Regions from separate parts of the Pseudomonas sp. 43A genome, predicted to be linked through region 1. Evidence: riboswitches for the same ligand, from Rfam matches in the RefSeq annotation. Region 1 holds a riboswitch; each other region holds the start of a gene.

Evidence for each region. Region 1 has a riboswitch for cobalamin ahead of HUW52_RS19110 (ABC transporter substrate-binding protein). Riboswitches for the same ligand answer to the same signal wherever they lie in the genome.
Region 2: it holds a riboswitch for cobalamin, as region 1 does, so the genes downstream of both, HUW52_RS15190 (TonB-dependent siderophore receptor) here and HUW52_RS19110 (ABC transporter substrate-binding protein) in region 1, are expected to answer to the same signal.
Region 3: it holds a riboswitch for cobalamin, as region 1 does, so the genes downstream of both, cobO (cob(I)yrinic acid a,c-diamide adenosyltransferase) here and HUW52_RS19110 (ABC transporter substrate-binding protein) in region 1, are expected to answer to the same signal.
Region 4: it holds a riboswitch for cobalamin, as region 1 does, so the genes downstream of both, HUW52_RS18345 (CbtB domain-containing protein) here and HUW52_RS19110 (ABC transporter substrate-binding protein) in region 1, are expected to answer to the same signal.

The regions. Positions count from the first base shown of each region.
Region 1 covers NZ_CP054880.1:4,386,447-4,389,649, reverse strand. Annotated here, with positions in the region: gene HUW52_RS19115 (iron ABC transporter permease) at 1-963, opposite strand, end outside; gene HUW52_RS19110 (ABC transporter substrate-binding protein) at 972-1,985, opposite strand; cobalamin riboswitch at 2,129-2,323, opposite strand; gene HUW52_RS19105 (Ppx/GppA family phosphatase) at 2,366-3,203, opposite strand, start outside.
Region 2 covers NZ_CP054880.1:3,480,016-3,483,218, forward strand. Annotated here, with positions in the region: gene HUW52_RS15190 (TonB-dependent siderophore receptor) at 1-1,718, opposite strand, end outside; cobalamin riboswitch at 1,810-2,016, opposite strand; gene HUW52_RS15195 (LysR family transcriptional regulator) at 2,061-2,954, opposite strand; gene HUW52_RS15200 (zinc-binding alcohol dehydrogenase family protein) at 3,065-3,203, shown strand, end outside.
Region 3 covers NZ_CP054880.1:5,200,147-5,203,349, forward strand. Annotated here, with positions in the region: gene HUW52_RS22685 (cobyrinate a,c-diamide synthase) at 1-951, opposite strand, end outside; gene cobO (cob(I)yrinic acid a,c-diamide adenosyltransferase) at 948-1,559, opposite strand; cobalamin riboswitch at 1,640-1,871, opposite strand; gene HUW52_RS22695 (hypothetical protein) at 2,035-2,619, shown strand; gene HUW52_RS22700 (sorbosone dehydrogenase family protein) at 2,686-3,203, shown strand, end outside.
Region 4 covers NZ_CP054880.1:4,204,694-4,207,896, reverse strand. Annotated here, with positions in the region: gene cobM (precorrin-4 C(11)-methyltransferase) at 1-367, opposite strand, end outside; gene HUW52_RS18355 (cobalamin biosynthesis protein) at 449-862, opposite strand; gene HUW52_RS18350 (CbtA family protein) at 859-1,560, opposite strand; gene HUW52_RS18345 (CbtB domain-containing protein) at 1,572-1,769, opposite strand; cobalamin riboswitch at 1,893-2,115, opposite strand; cobalamin riboswitch at 2,934-3,146, shown strand.

The DNA of each region.
Region 1 (3,203 bases):
TGGCGCACCGACCAGTGCGGTAATCACCCCGACCGGAATCACCTGGCCCTTGATCAACGTGCGCGACAGCACATCAGCGGCAATCAGAAACACCGCGCCGCCCAACGCACTGGCCGGCAGCAACCGCGCGTGACCGGTGCCAAGCAACAGCCGCGCGGCGTGGGGAATCACCAGTCCGACAAAACCGATCGAGCCGACAATCGACACCATCACTGCCGTCACCAGCGCCGCGCAGCCAATCAGCAGAATCTGCACGCGTCGCACCGGAATACCGAGAGACGCCGCCGAGTCCATGCCAAAGGTGAACGCATCCAGCGCCCGCCGATGCCACAGACACACGACCAACCCAAACACGGCCACCGGCACCGCCAACCACACCGACGGCCAACGCACGCCACCGAGATTGCCCAGCAGCCAGAACATGATCCCGCGTGCCTGCTCGGAGCTGGCCGAGCGGGTAATCAAAAACGCCGTGAGCGCGTTGAACAGCTGCGAGCCGGCGATCCCCGCGAGAATGATTTGCCCGGTGCCGCTCGCCGAGCCGCTGACTCGCGCCAGCAGAATCACCAGCACGAACGCCGTGACCGCGCCGGCGAAGGCACCGACTGACAGCGAGATCATTCCGGCGCCAACCCCGAGCAGCGCGACCATTACCGCGCCGGTCGAAGCCCCGGCAGAAATCCCCAGCAGATACGGATCGGCCAACGGGTTGCGCAACAGCGACTGCAAAATCACCCCGCACGTCGCCAGGCCGGCACCACACGCCGCCGCGACCAGTGCGCGGGTCAGGCGGTAGTTCCAGACGATGCCTTCGTCAATCGGGTCGAGTGCGTAACCGGCGCCCCACAGCTTGTTGGCCAGCACTTGCACGACCACGCCCGGTTCAATCGAGGTTTCCCCGATGGCCACGCCGGCGACCACTGCAATCAACAGTGTGGCCAAGGCCAACAGCGTGCGGATCAGGCTGGCACTCATTGCGACAGGTCATAGCCGTTGATGGCCGTGGCCAGTTGCTCGATGCCATCGAACATGCGCAGGCTCGCCTGCATGGCCATGGCGTCGAGAATGATGATGCGGTTGTGTTTCACCGCGTCCATGTTGCGTGTCACCGGGTCGCTGCGCAGGAAGGCGAGTTTCTTTTCATAGTCGTCAGCGGGGAAGCGTCGACGATCCATGCGCGCGATGACGAGGAAGGTCGGATTAGCCTTGGCGATGGTTTCCCAGCCGACCGTTGGCCACTCTTCATCGGACTCCACCACGTTGCGCACGCCGAGGGTGCTGAGCATGAAATCGGGAATGCCTTTGTGCCCGGCCACGAATGGCTCGATGTCCATTTGTGCGCTGGAGAACCAGACCAGCGCGCTGGCATCCTTGAGCTGTTTGCCTTGGGCGGTGGCAATCGAATGGGCGAGGCTGGCCTTGAGCTCGTCGTTGAGCTGCTGGCCACGCTCCTGCACATCGAAGATCTGCGCCAGTTGGCTTACGCTCTTGTAAATCGTCTCGATGCGAAACGGTGCGAGCCGCGTACCGTCGGCGCCGACGAGGTTGTCCTTGGCTTCGCAATCGGAGGGCAGCAGGTAGGTTGGAATCTTCAGCTCATGAAACTGCTCGCGAGTGCCCACCGCACCTTGCGGGCCGACCATCCATTCCAGCTCCACGGCGACCAACTCCGGGCGCTTGCCGATCACCGATTCGAAACTCGGTTCGTTGTCGGCCAGGCGCTCGATCTTGTCGTTCTGCGCCTTGTATTTATCCAGCACGTTGTTGAACCAAAGCGAAGTGCCGACGACTGTGTCGCTCAGGCCCATGGCGTAAAGCATTTCCGTGCCGGCCTGGCCGATGGTCACGGTGCGCGTCGGGGCGTGCTGGAAGGTGAGGGTGCTGCCGCAGTTTTCTACCGTCAGCGGGTAAGCGGTCGGTGCCGCGTGGGCCAGGGTGCAAAGGCTCAGGCCGGTGATGAAGGTGGCAACGCGGGGCAGCAGCATGAGGCAGTCTCCGGGGAATCCGTACGCGGAGCGGGAGAGTACGGATTGGAAACACACCATCGAACGCGGTCAGGAAAACAGCGCAAGGCCGGGCATCAAGCGTTGACGCGCACGGCACGATGTCCTTCCCGGACACCCCGCCGGTTAGTAGTCACTGTGCCGGCAGGTCTCCTGACTGATGCGTCATCGCCTGGCTCCGGCCTTCCCGGGATTTACCCAGTGGCAGTCGTGGAGCAGGCTCGGCACCTACAGTTGCGGGGGCAGTTCCGGTCAGTGCTGAGCAAGCACCTCGGATTCCCTATTAGTCCCCTTCGGGAACCGACGGCGGCATGGTAGTCGATCGAGCCGCTGAAGGGGAGACGAATCTGCCGTGGGGAGGATTAGTGCTGGCTCATCAAACCGTGCAGCACGCCTAAACGCAGGCCCGGTTCCGACGGCACCATCTGCGCGATACCGAACACTTTGAAGGCGGCCAGCATCAACACCAGACCACCGGGCAGAATGCTCTGGCGATGAGGTTGCAGCCCGGCCAGTTTCAGTTGCTGGACGTTGTTCACCTTCAGCAGAAGCAACGACAGGCGTAGGAGCCCGCCGTAGGTGATGCCGTCCTGGCCAAAGTCGTTGAGACGATTGGCCTTGAGCACTTTGGCGAGCATGCGCGCGGTGCCGGAAGAGCCGATGGTTTGCTGCCAGCCCTGAGCACGGTAGCGCCGGGCAACTTTTTCAAACTGCAGGATGGCGAAACGTTCGGCTTCCTGTAACGCAGCGGCGGACAGGTCGCCGCCGCGAAAAAAGCGTGTGCTCAAGGTGCCGCTGCCGATGGCGATGCTTTCGGTGAGCAACGGTTGCGCGCCCTGACCGAGGATCAGCTCGGTGGAACCGCCGCCGATGTCGACCACCAGGCGCAGGTCTTCAGCGCTCGGCAACGCGTGGGTCACGCCGGCGTAGACCAGCCGCGCCTCTTCATGGCCGCAAATGACATCGATGGGAAAGCCCAGATGCCGTTCGGCACTGGCGAGAAACAGCTGCGCGTTGTCCGCTTCACGCACCGCGCTGGTGGCCACCGCGCGCACCCGGCCGGCCTCGAAACCGCGCAGCTTCTTGCCGAACCGCGCCAATGCCTGCCAGCCGCGATCCAGTGCCAGTGCATCCAGTGCACCACCGTCAAAGCCCTCGGCGAGGCGCACCGGTTCGCGCAGGGTTTTCACTTCCTGAATC
Region 2 (3,203 bases), 910 kb from region 1:
CGGATCGCGCCGCCGGCACCCCACAGGCGATTTTCCGATTCATAACCCATGCGTGAACGGGCGAAGAAGCTCGGGATGTCATTGATGGTCGCCCCCGTGCGCGATTCGGTGAGGTTGCGGGTCATGTCCGCTTGCAGGCTCCACTGATCGTTGAGCGCCAGTTTCGCGTCAGCCTCGAAACCGCGCATGCGCACCAGGCCTTCACCGTTGACCCACTGAATGCCGTCGAGGGTGATCAGGTCGTCGATCTTGCGTTTGAACAGGGTCACGCTGGCGCTGAATTCGCGATCCAGCAGAAAGCCTTTGTAGTCGACACCCAGTTCCGCGTTGCGGCTTTTTTCCGGTTTGAGATTACGGTTGCCGATCTCATCGCCCGGTTCGTTGACGAACAGCTGCTCGGCGTTCGGCAGTTTGTAGGCGCTGCCGTATTGGCCACGCACGGACCAGTTGTCGGTGAGGTCATACAGCGAAGTGAGCATGCCGACCGTGGCACCGTCGCCGCCGCTCATGGCTTCGTGGCGAACGCCAATGCTCGGGTGCCAGTTCGGCAGCGCGTCGATCTGCGGGCGCAATTGCGTGTAGACGGCGTGGGCTTCGGCCTTGTCGTTGTCGATGATCAACACATCGTCCTGACCCTTGAACCATTGGTTGTCGCTGCCGAACACCAACACATGTCCGCCGGGTAGTTTCGCTTTGCCTTCGGCCTGCACGCCCCAGTCGGTAAAGCCCCAATAGTCGTTGTGGTTGATGACTCTGGTGCCGCCGCCGGCGACGTTGTTGACGCGCGTGTAGCGGGTGTCCCAGTCGTTGATATGACCTTTGACGAAATAGCTCAGGCGCTCGTTGATGTTCTGCTCGAAGGTCGCCGTGGCGATCTGCTGCACGCGATCGTTGGTGGTCGTGTGATTGTCGACCGGGCGGGCGAAATCGAGGTTGGCGTCGGCATATTGGTAGAACAGTTCCAGCCGCGAATCATCGCCGAACGACTGAATGGCCTTGCCGCCGAAGGTGGTGACTTCGTAGGCACGGTTCTTCTCGCTGACGTTTTTCATGTCGCGGTTGCGATACGGCTGGTAACCGTCGGAGACATTGTGGCTGACGTACGCCAGCAGGCCGAGATCGCCGAAACCGTTGGTGAAGATATTCTCGACCCGCGCGTCTTCGCTGGTGCCGCCGAAACTGTCGACGCCCAGATTCACTTCACCGGAGGCTTTGCGCGACTGCGGGCTGCGGGTGACGATGTTGATCACACCGGAAACGGCTTGGGTGCCGAACAACAGGCTCTGGCCACCTTTGAGCACTTCGATGCGTTCGATGGCGTTGGCCGGCAGGGTGTCCAGATAGAGGCCGCCGTACAGGCGATTGTTCAGGCGTACGCCGTCGAGCAGGATCAGCGTGTCGTCATTGCGCCCGCCGAGCAGCGAATAGGTGCCGTAATCGAACGGACCGTTTTTCGGCGCGACGTAAAGGCCGGGAATGAACATCTGCATGACGCGGCTGACATCGGCGCTGGGGCCGGCGCGCTCGATCTGCTCGCGGCTGACGATTTCGACTTTGCTGCCGAACTTCGCCATGTCGGCGACGGTGGTGGATTCCACGGACGGTGCAGAAACGATTTGCTGATTGAGTTCCAGCGGCGCGTCGTCGGCCAGCAGCAACGGGCTGAACAGGCAGCCAAGCAATAGAGATGGAGCAGAAGTGTTGAAAGGTCGAATCATTGTCTTCTCGAAAAGGATCTTCGCAGAAGAGCATGCAGGAGAAGGCATCGCGCACAGCCAATACCGGCCCATGCCCGCCCACCGCAGGATTTTGCCAAACGAAATTTCAGGCCGGTCTCCGGGCTCGCGCGTATCGAGGCTTTCACCTTCCCATGGCCGAGTGGCCACAGTGGTGTATCGAAAGCATCACGCGCATACCGTTGCGGGGGCAGCACCGGACTTGTTCGAAAAGAACGTACCGGTTTCCCGTTTCACCCCATGCACGGCGGCAGGGGGCACCTGAAACAGGGCGGCATCTGAACATCCGACGGGCGGTTCGTCAATGTGGCAACACCGGGGGGGCTATTGGATGCGTTCCAGAGCGGCAAACTGGCCACTCAACCACGTATAAAGCTGAGACACCGCCGGGGTGATCTGCTTGCGATGCGGACACACCAGACTCAACGGTGAGGCATTGCCGGGGAAATCCTTCAGCAGCACGATCAGTCGCCCTGCGATCACGTCTGCACTGACGTCCAGCCAGGATTTGTTGGCGATGCCTTCGCCGCTCAACGCCCAGCGGCGCACGACGTCGGCGTCGTCGCTGAACATCGGTCCCGAGACCTGGATCGTTTCACTGCCAAGGCTCCACTTGTCGTAGACCCGGCCACCTTGCTGGTAGAGCAGGCAAGGGTGGTTGTGCAGATCGTCCGGTGTTTGCGGGTATCCGTGGCGCTCCACGTATTCCGGTGCCGCGACCAGCACCCGCCGGTTCCACGGTGCCAGCGGCAGCGCCACGTAGTTGGCATCTTCATTCGAGCCGTATCGAATCGCCACGTCTACCGGGTCGCGAAACAAGTCTGCGATCTGGTCCGACAGAGAAAATCGCAAGGTCAGTTCCGGGTGCTGGCGGCGAAACAGCGTAAGCCACGGCAGCAAAATGTTGCGCCCCAGATCTGACGGCGCCGTCACTTGCAGCACGCCGCGCAACGTGGCGTTTTCACCGCGCAGGTTTTCCTTGCCTTGCTTTAGCGCCTCCAGCACCGAGTGGGCGGTGGGCAAGTATTGCTCGCCCTCGGCGGTTAATCGCAGGCTGCGGGTGGTGCGCGCAAACAGGCGCACGTCGAGTTCACGCTCCAGACGCTTGATCGCCGCGGCAACCTGACCGGGCAATAAATCGGCCTCAAGGGCGGCAGCGGTGAAGCTGCCCAGCGCGGCGCTGCGGGTGAACAAACCAAGATCATCAATGCGGATCATTTTCACTCCTGCAGTGAAAGTGTTGGCCCATTCTGCTGGTTTTTCTTTGTGCCTGGGAAGTCGAAGATGGCAGCAAGTGAGCACATCAGCTCTTCAGACAGCGAGTTTCCATGAAAGCCATCACCTTCACCCAACACGCTTTACCCATTGAAGATCCGCAATCGTTGCAGGACATCGACCTGCCGGTGCCGACTCCCGGCCCACGGGATTTGCTCGTGGAAGTTCGTGCGGTGTCGGTCAACCCGGTCG
Region 3 (3,203 bases), 810 kb from region 1:
CGGTTTCCCCGCCGCATGATGCGCACGGATCGCCTCAACCATCGCGGTGTTTTGCGACAACGCAACGTGATGCAGTTCCGGATAACCACCGGGCAGATACAAGCTGTCCGCTTCAGGTAATTGCGTATCGCGAATCGGCGAGAAGAAACTCAGCTCGGCGCCCATCGCGCGCAACAGATCGAGACTCGCTCCATAGGTGAAGGCAAACGCCTCATCACGCGCAACGGCAATGCGCACACCCTTCAGCAGCGGCTCGACAGCGATGACGTCAGGCGCGGCGAACTCCACGGCCGGTGGCAGCGCTACCTCGCAACTGCTGGCCAGTGCGTCGGCAGCGGCGTCGAGACGCACATCCAGGTCATTCAGTTCGCTGGCCTGCACCAGACCGAGATGGCGGCTCGGCAGTTCGATGCCAGTCTCGCGGGACAACGCGCCGTACCAACGCAGACCTTCCGTGAGACTGCCTTCGAGCAATTGCGCATGGCGCAAGGTGCCGACACGATTGGCCAACACGCCGGCAAATGGCAAATCCGGTTGATACTTCGCCAGGCCCAGCGCCAGCGCACCAAAGGTCTGCGCCATCGCCGTGCCGTCGATCACACCGAGCACCGGCACACCGAAGTGCCGCGCCAGATCGGCGCTGGAAGGCGTGCCGTCGAACAGGCCCATCACGCCTTCGATCAGAATCAGATCCGCCTCATTGGCGGCTTCCCACAACAGGCGACGACTTTCCTGCTCGCCGACCATCCACATGTCCAGTTGATACACCGGCGCACCGCTGGCGCGCTCGAGAATCATCGGGTCGAGAAAGTCCGGACCGCATTTGAACACGCGCACCTTGCGCCCCTGATTGCGATGCAAACGGGCGAGCGCGGCGGTGACGGTGGTCTTGCCCTGACCGGAGGCCGGCGCGGCGATGAGGACCGCCGGGCAGTGACGTGGTTGATTCAAAGTTCGACGCCTTTCTGCGCTTTGATGCCGGCCTGGAAGGCGTGTTTGAGCATGCCCATTTCAGTCACGGTGTCGCCCATTTCGATCATTTCCGGCTTGGCCGCGCGACCGGTGACGATTACGTGCTGCATCGGCGGACGCGCCTGCAGATCGCTGAGCACCTGATCGAGATCGAGATAACCGTGCTTGAGGGCGATGTTGAGTTCGTCGAGCACCACCAGACCGATCGACGGATCGCGCAGCAGTTCGCGGGAAACGGCCCACGCGGCTTCGGCGGCGGCGATGTCGCGCTGACGATCCTGGGTTTCCCAGGTGAAACCTTCGCCCATCACGTGGAAACGCACCTGCTCTGGGAAGCGGCGGAAGAACAACTCCTCACCGGTGCTGTTACGGCCCTTGATGAACTGCACCACACCGCACTGCATGCCGTGGCCCATGGCGCGGGCGAGCATGCCGAAGGCCGAGCTGCTTTTACCTTTGCCGTTGCCGGTCAGCACCAGCACCAGGCCGCACTCATCGGGCGAGTTGGCGATGCGTTCATCGATCACGGCTTTTTTGCGCTGCATACGCGCCAGGTGGCGTTCGTCGCGCTCGGGGGAATCAGTCATGGGGGAGCTCTCCGTTGGGGCTGGATAACGGCGGGCAGGCACAAGAATAGACGGCAAAAAGCCTGGCATCGCCCACCGTGATGCCGCTGGATGGATCAGGCCGGTCTCCGGGCTCATGAGCGGCGTTTCGCCTGACTGCGCGCCTTCCCGCTTCTTTCGAGGCAGTGGCTCAAGGCGCAGTTTTCACTCATTTACCGTTGCGGGGGCAGCGCCGGGATCGTGGTGGCTCTTCGCTTGAAGACAACCCTCACCGGCTTCCCTGTTTCACTCTGTCGACACTGGTCACAGAGCACCTGAAACAAGCCGCGAAGGTTAGAGGGTTGGGGGTGGAGCGTCAATTAAAGAGGCGGTCAGCGGGCGAATAACTGCCGTCGATCAATTATCTGACGCCAATCTTGTGCCACACTGATACAAATGATATCAAAGAGCCATGCTTTTCCCGAAAAGCCCACTACAACAATAAAGGATGATGACGATGCAAGGCATGATCATCAGCAACCCGCGCCTGGAATTCCTGCGCCCGGTGCTTGAACGCTGGTTTGACTGTATCGACCGTTACAACGCCGTGCGCGGCGACAGCGACACGCCTTACTGGCATGACGAGAAAGCCAATCTCGGATTGCTCTCGGCCGCAGCCTGGATGGCTGAGCTGGTCACTTTGAATGACACTGCCACGCGCAAACAGAATGAAGAAGGCGAGCGCAATGCCCGCGCCGATCTGTTTCTCGCCGGTGCCGAAGACCGCGCCTTTATCCAGGCCACTCAGCGCTGGCCAAAGGTCACCAACCTGAATCTGACTCAAGCTCTGCTGGACATCACCAACGACGCCAAGCGCATCAGTTATGCCAGCGACCTCAAGCTCGGCTGCCTGTTTGTCGCGCCGCAAAAAGCCCAGCACAGCGCCAGCCCCGAAGAGCTGCAAGACATGGTCGACGACCTGCAAAAGGAACACACCTGCGCGGTCGCCTGGTATTTCCCCTACGCCTACCGCAAATTGCGCAGCGAAGCCGGCAACTATCACCCGGGCATTGCCGTGCTGTTCAAGGAAGCCCGCGGCTGAGCAGTTGAACCATCGGGCTTGCGCCCTCCTCTATGATTAGGAATGCATTCATAGGGAAGATCAGCAATGCGCAAGCCCCAGCTCGTTTTTGTCATCGCCTTCGCCGGAGGTCTCGCCGCCTGCGGTGAAACCTCCAGCCTGCAAGTCTCCGACGGCACCGGCCCGTCACCGAAATTACCTGAACCAAACAAGACCCTGATTCCGACGGTGAACATCGCCCCGGCGATCGGCTGGCCCGCGGGCGGCAAACCGACCGCAGCGGCCGGTACTCAGGTGGCAGCCTTCGCTGAAGGCCTCGATCATCCGCGCTGGCTCTATGTGCTACCCAATGGCGATGTGCTGGTGGCGGAAACCAACGCCCCGCCGAAGCCTGATGACAGCAGCGGCATTCGTGGCTGGGTGATGAAAAAGGTCATGGGCAAGGCTGGCGCTGGCGTACCGAGTCCGAACCGCATCACCCTGCTGCGTGACGCCGATCATGATGGCGTCGCGGAAACACGCACGGTGTTTCTGCAGAACCTCAACTCGCCGTTCGGCATGACCCTGGTCGGCAATGATCTGTACGTCGCCGATACCGATCGCCT
Region 4 (3,203 bases), 180 kb from region 1:
ACTCCGCCCCAAGCAATGCCGCACAGGCTGCGGTCGCAGTCACGCCGGGAATGATCTCGAATGGAATATTCAGCTCACGCAGATAACGGATCTGCTCACCGATCGCGCCATACAGACTCGGATCGCCGGAGTGCACCCGCGCCACATCCTGACCCTTGGCATGCGCGGTCTTGATAAGTTCGATGATCTGCTCCAGATGCAATTCAGCGCTGTTGACCACCGTCTCGGCCTGATGGCCGTCGAGCACCGCCGCTGGCACCAGCGAACCTGCGTAGATAATCACCGGGCAGCTGCGGATCAGCCGCTGGCCTTTGATAGTGATCAATTCCGGGTCGCCGGGGCCGGCGCCGATGAAGTAGACAGTCATCGTTGAATCCTGAGTAAAAGAGGGCACGACCGCGTTGCAGATGAGCAACGCTCATGATCAATGGCGGGGATTATCGGGACTTTACGCCGCGCCGGCCAATGCCAGTGTTGCCTGAGCGTATTTTTGCCGGGAAATCAGCAGTTTTGCCGGAGCCTGAATCAACTGTTCGGCGAGGGCCAGCGCAGCACTCTCGGCAACGCCGTAGCAGCCGGTTCGTTCGTAGGCGATTTGCGAATGGTGACTGAGTCGTTGCTGGTAACTGGCGAGTTCTTCACTGCTGAAATACAGCAGTGGCAAGGCTAACTGGGCAGCCAGCTCCTGTAGGCCGGGTTCATCCCGTTTCAAGTCGATGCTGGCCAGCGCCTTGACCGCTTCCAGTTCAATGCGATGTGCCTGTAATGCCTGATCAAGCAAGGCGCGCAGCGTGCTGGCCGGGCAGCCGCGCTGGCAGCCCAGGCCGACCACGAAGGTCGGCGCTGCGCTGTCATTGGTCATGCGTGGTATTGGCCAGCGTTTTTGCGGCGGAACAACCAGGCGCTGATCAGGCCCAGGGCCAGCCAGAACGCGACGTTGGTCAGCTGCGAAGCGATTTTGAACTGCGCTTCCAATGCCTCGGGTGCGAGCATCGAATGCACTTCCGGCTGCGGTGCGCCGATCACGTGCGGTACGGCAAGAATCGCCACGCCGAGGATCTTCATCAGCCAGTGACGGCTGAACACGATGAGAGCCAGGCCGGCAGCGGTCGAAGCGGCCGTGCCGATCCACCACGTCTGCCGCGAAGCCAGATCGGCCGCAGCGGTGCCGGGCAATTCAGGTGGCAGGCCCATCGTCGGTGCCAGTACGAATGTGGCGTAACCGGCCAGTCCCCAGAGCAGGCCTTGCGAGGTTTTGGTCGGGGCGCGCAGGGTGTACAGGCCCGCGAGCATCAGGGCGAAACCGACGGCTACCACCAGATTGCCGCCCGTGGTCGAGACCACGCGCTGCCAACCGTCTTCCGGTTCCCAGGCTTCAGCATCGTGGGTGTGCGCAGCGGTGCCGGCGGCGTGTTCGTGAACTTCAGCCACCGGTTCGGCTTTCTCGAAGGTTTCCGCCTGCAGAATCAGCGGCGAGACCCAGAAGCTTTGCAGCAGAGTGAGGAGCAGGGCGGCCAGCAGACCGGTGAAACCTGCGGTTTGCGCAATACGCTTGATCATGTCGGCAGGTCTCAGTGGCACGGGAACGCGGCGCTGTGGCGGGTATCGTGGGCGGCGTTGTGCACCGCTTCGATGTGCGAGAAACCGGCGAAGTAGACCAGGCTGGCGCCGAGGATCGACGCGAAGATCGCGGCGGTCAGGCGTTGGCTAAGGGTGGTGGTGCTGGAAATTTTGTCCGTGTTGCTGCCGGTGCTGCTGATGATCGACATGGCGCTTCCCTCTGGAATGTCAGTGGGTGAATCGAGCGCATGAAAACCCCTGCGGGTCGGGCTCGCAGAGGTTCGAACAGCGCCCGCCCACCGCGGGTTTGTTATGTTCAGCGACGCACAAGGTGCGGGCTGTGTGTTGCGGGCCGGTCTCCGGGCTCACGAGGGGTTGGCGTCAGGCCGACCTGCAAGCGTCACCTTCCCATGCCTTGTTGGCACAGTGGTTTTGACGCTTCGCTCGCTTACCGTTGCGGGGGCAGCACCGGACTGACATGGGCTTGAGTAAAGCACATGATTCACCGGTTTCCCGTTTCACCCTGTGAAGGGCACCCGTAACAAGTTGTGTAGGAGAGCATGAGGCGGGGATTTTAGTCAATTTTGTGGGTGGATCCGTTGCTGCGGTAACGGCTTGTTAGGGTTCCGCCCTGACGTTCGGCCCGCTCGCTAAAGCTCGGAGTTCCTTCGCTGCGGGATCGATCCGGGCGCAGCGCCTACGGTTTGCTTCGCTGCACCTCCTCTCGCTGTGTTTGGTTGCGCTCCCACGCCCGGATCAATCCCGGAACGAAGCCTTCCGACGTCGCCCGTGGATCAAGATCAAGAGCAGGCGAGCTGACACTCGGCCTATTGAGTGGTGAAGAGCGTGGGTGTTCGGCTTTTGATTTGCGTTATTGCTGCCCCTCACCCCAGCCCTCTCCCGAGGGAGAGGGAGCCGATTTGTGAGCTTTTCAGAATCTGAGTTCAACGCGATATCGCACGTCGGCGTCCCTCGCCCAAACAACTCGATCAGTCCCCTCTCCCTCCGGGAGAGGGCTAGGGTGAGGGGCTTTTGATCCGGCTTTTGATCTGGCTTTTTTGCCCCTTCGGCAGGCCGAGCGGAGGTGTTCATCCGGGGGTTAGGCGCGCAGCGCCGTGCGGCGCAGCCGCATTCATCGAGAGGAGGTGCAGCGAAGCAAACCGTAGGCGATGCCCCCGGATGGACACCGTAGCGAGGGAACACTGAGCCTCAGCGAAGTGCCGTACGCCGGGGCAAAGCCTTTTGGGTTACCTTTTCGGCGTTTGGAAAAGGTGACTCGCTGTAAGAGCGAAACCGCCAGAAGCAGCACCCGCAGCAACGGATATGCCCCCAATCCAAAACCCCCAAAGCATTGACCCAAAACCACACCATGCGTAGCCTTGCGCTTTCGAGGTTCTTCGGCCCACGCCGAAGCTAAGAAGGGAACGCGGTCAATGCCGCGGCTGCCCCCGCAACTGTGAACGGTGATGTTCGCTGCCACGCCACTGCCAGCTCAATCTATGAGCCAGCGGGAAGGCGCAGCAAACGCCAGGCCCCACGCCTGAACACCGTCAGCCAGGAGACCTGCCTCGACACAGATTCTCACTACAACCGGGCGGGGTGATCCGGTGGCGAACGCTTCCGGCGCGCACGCGCGTTGCCGG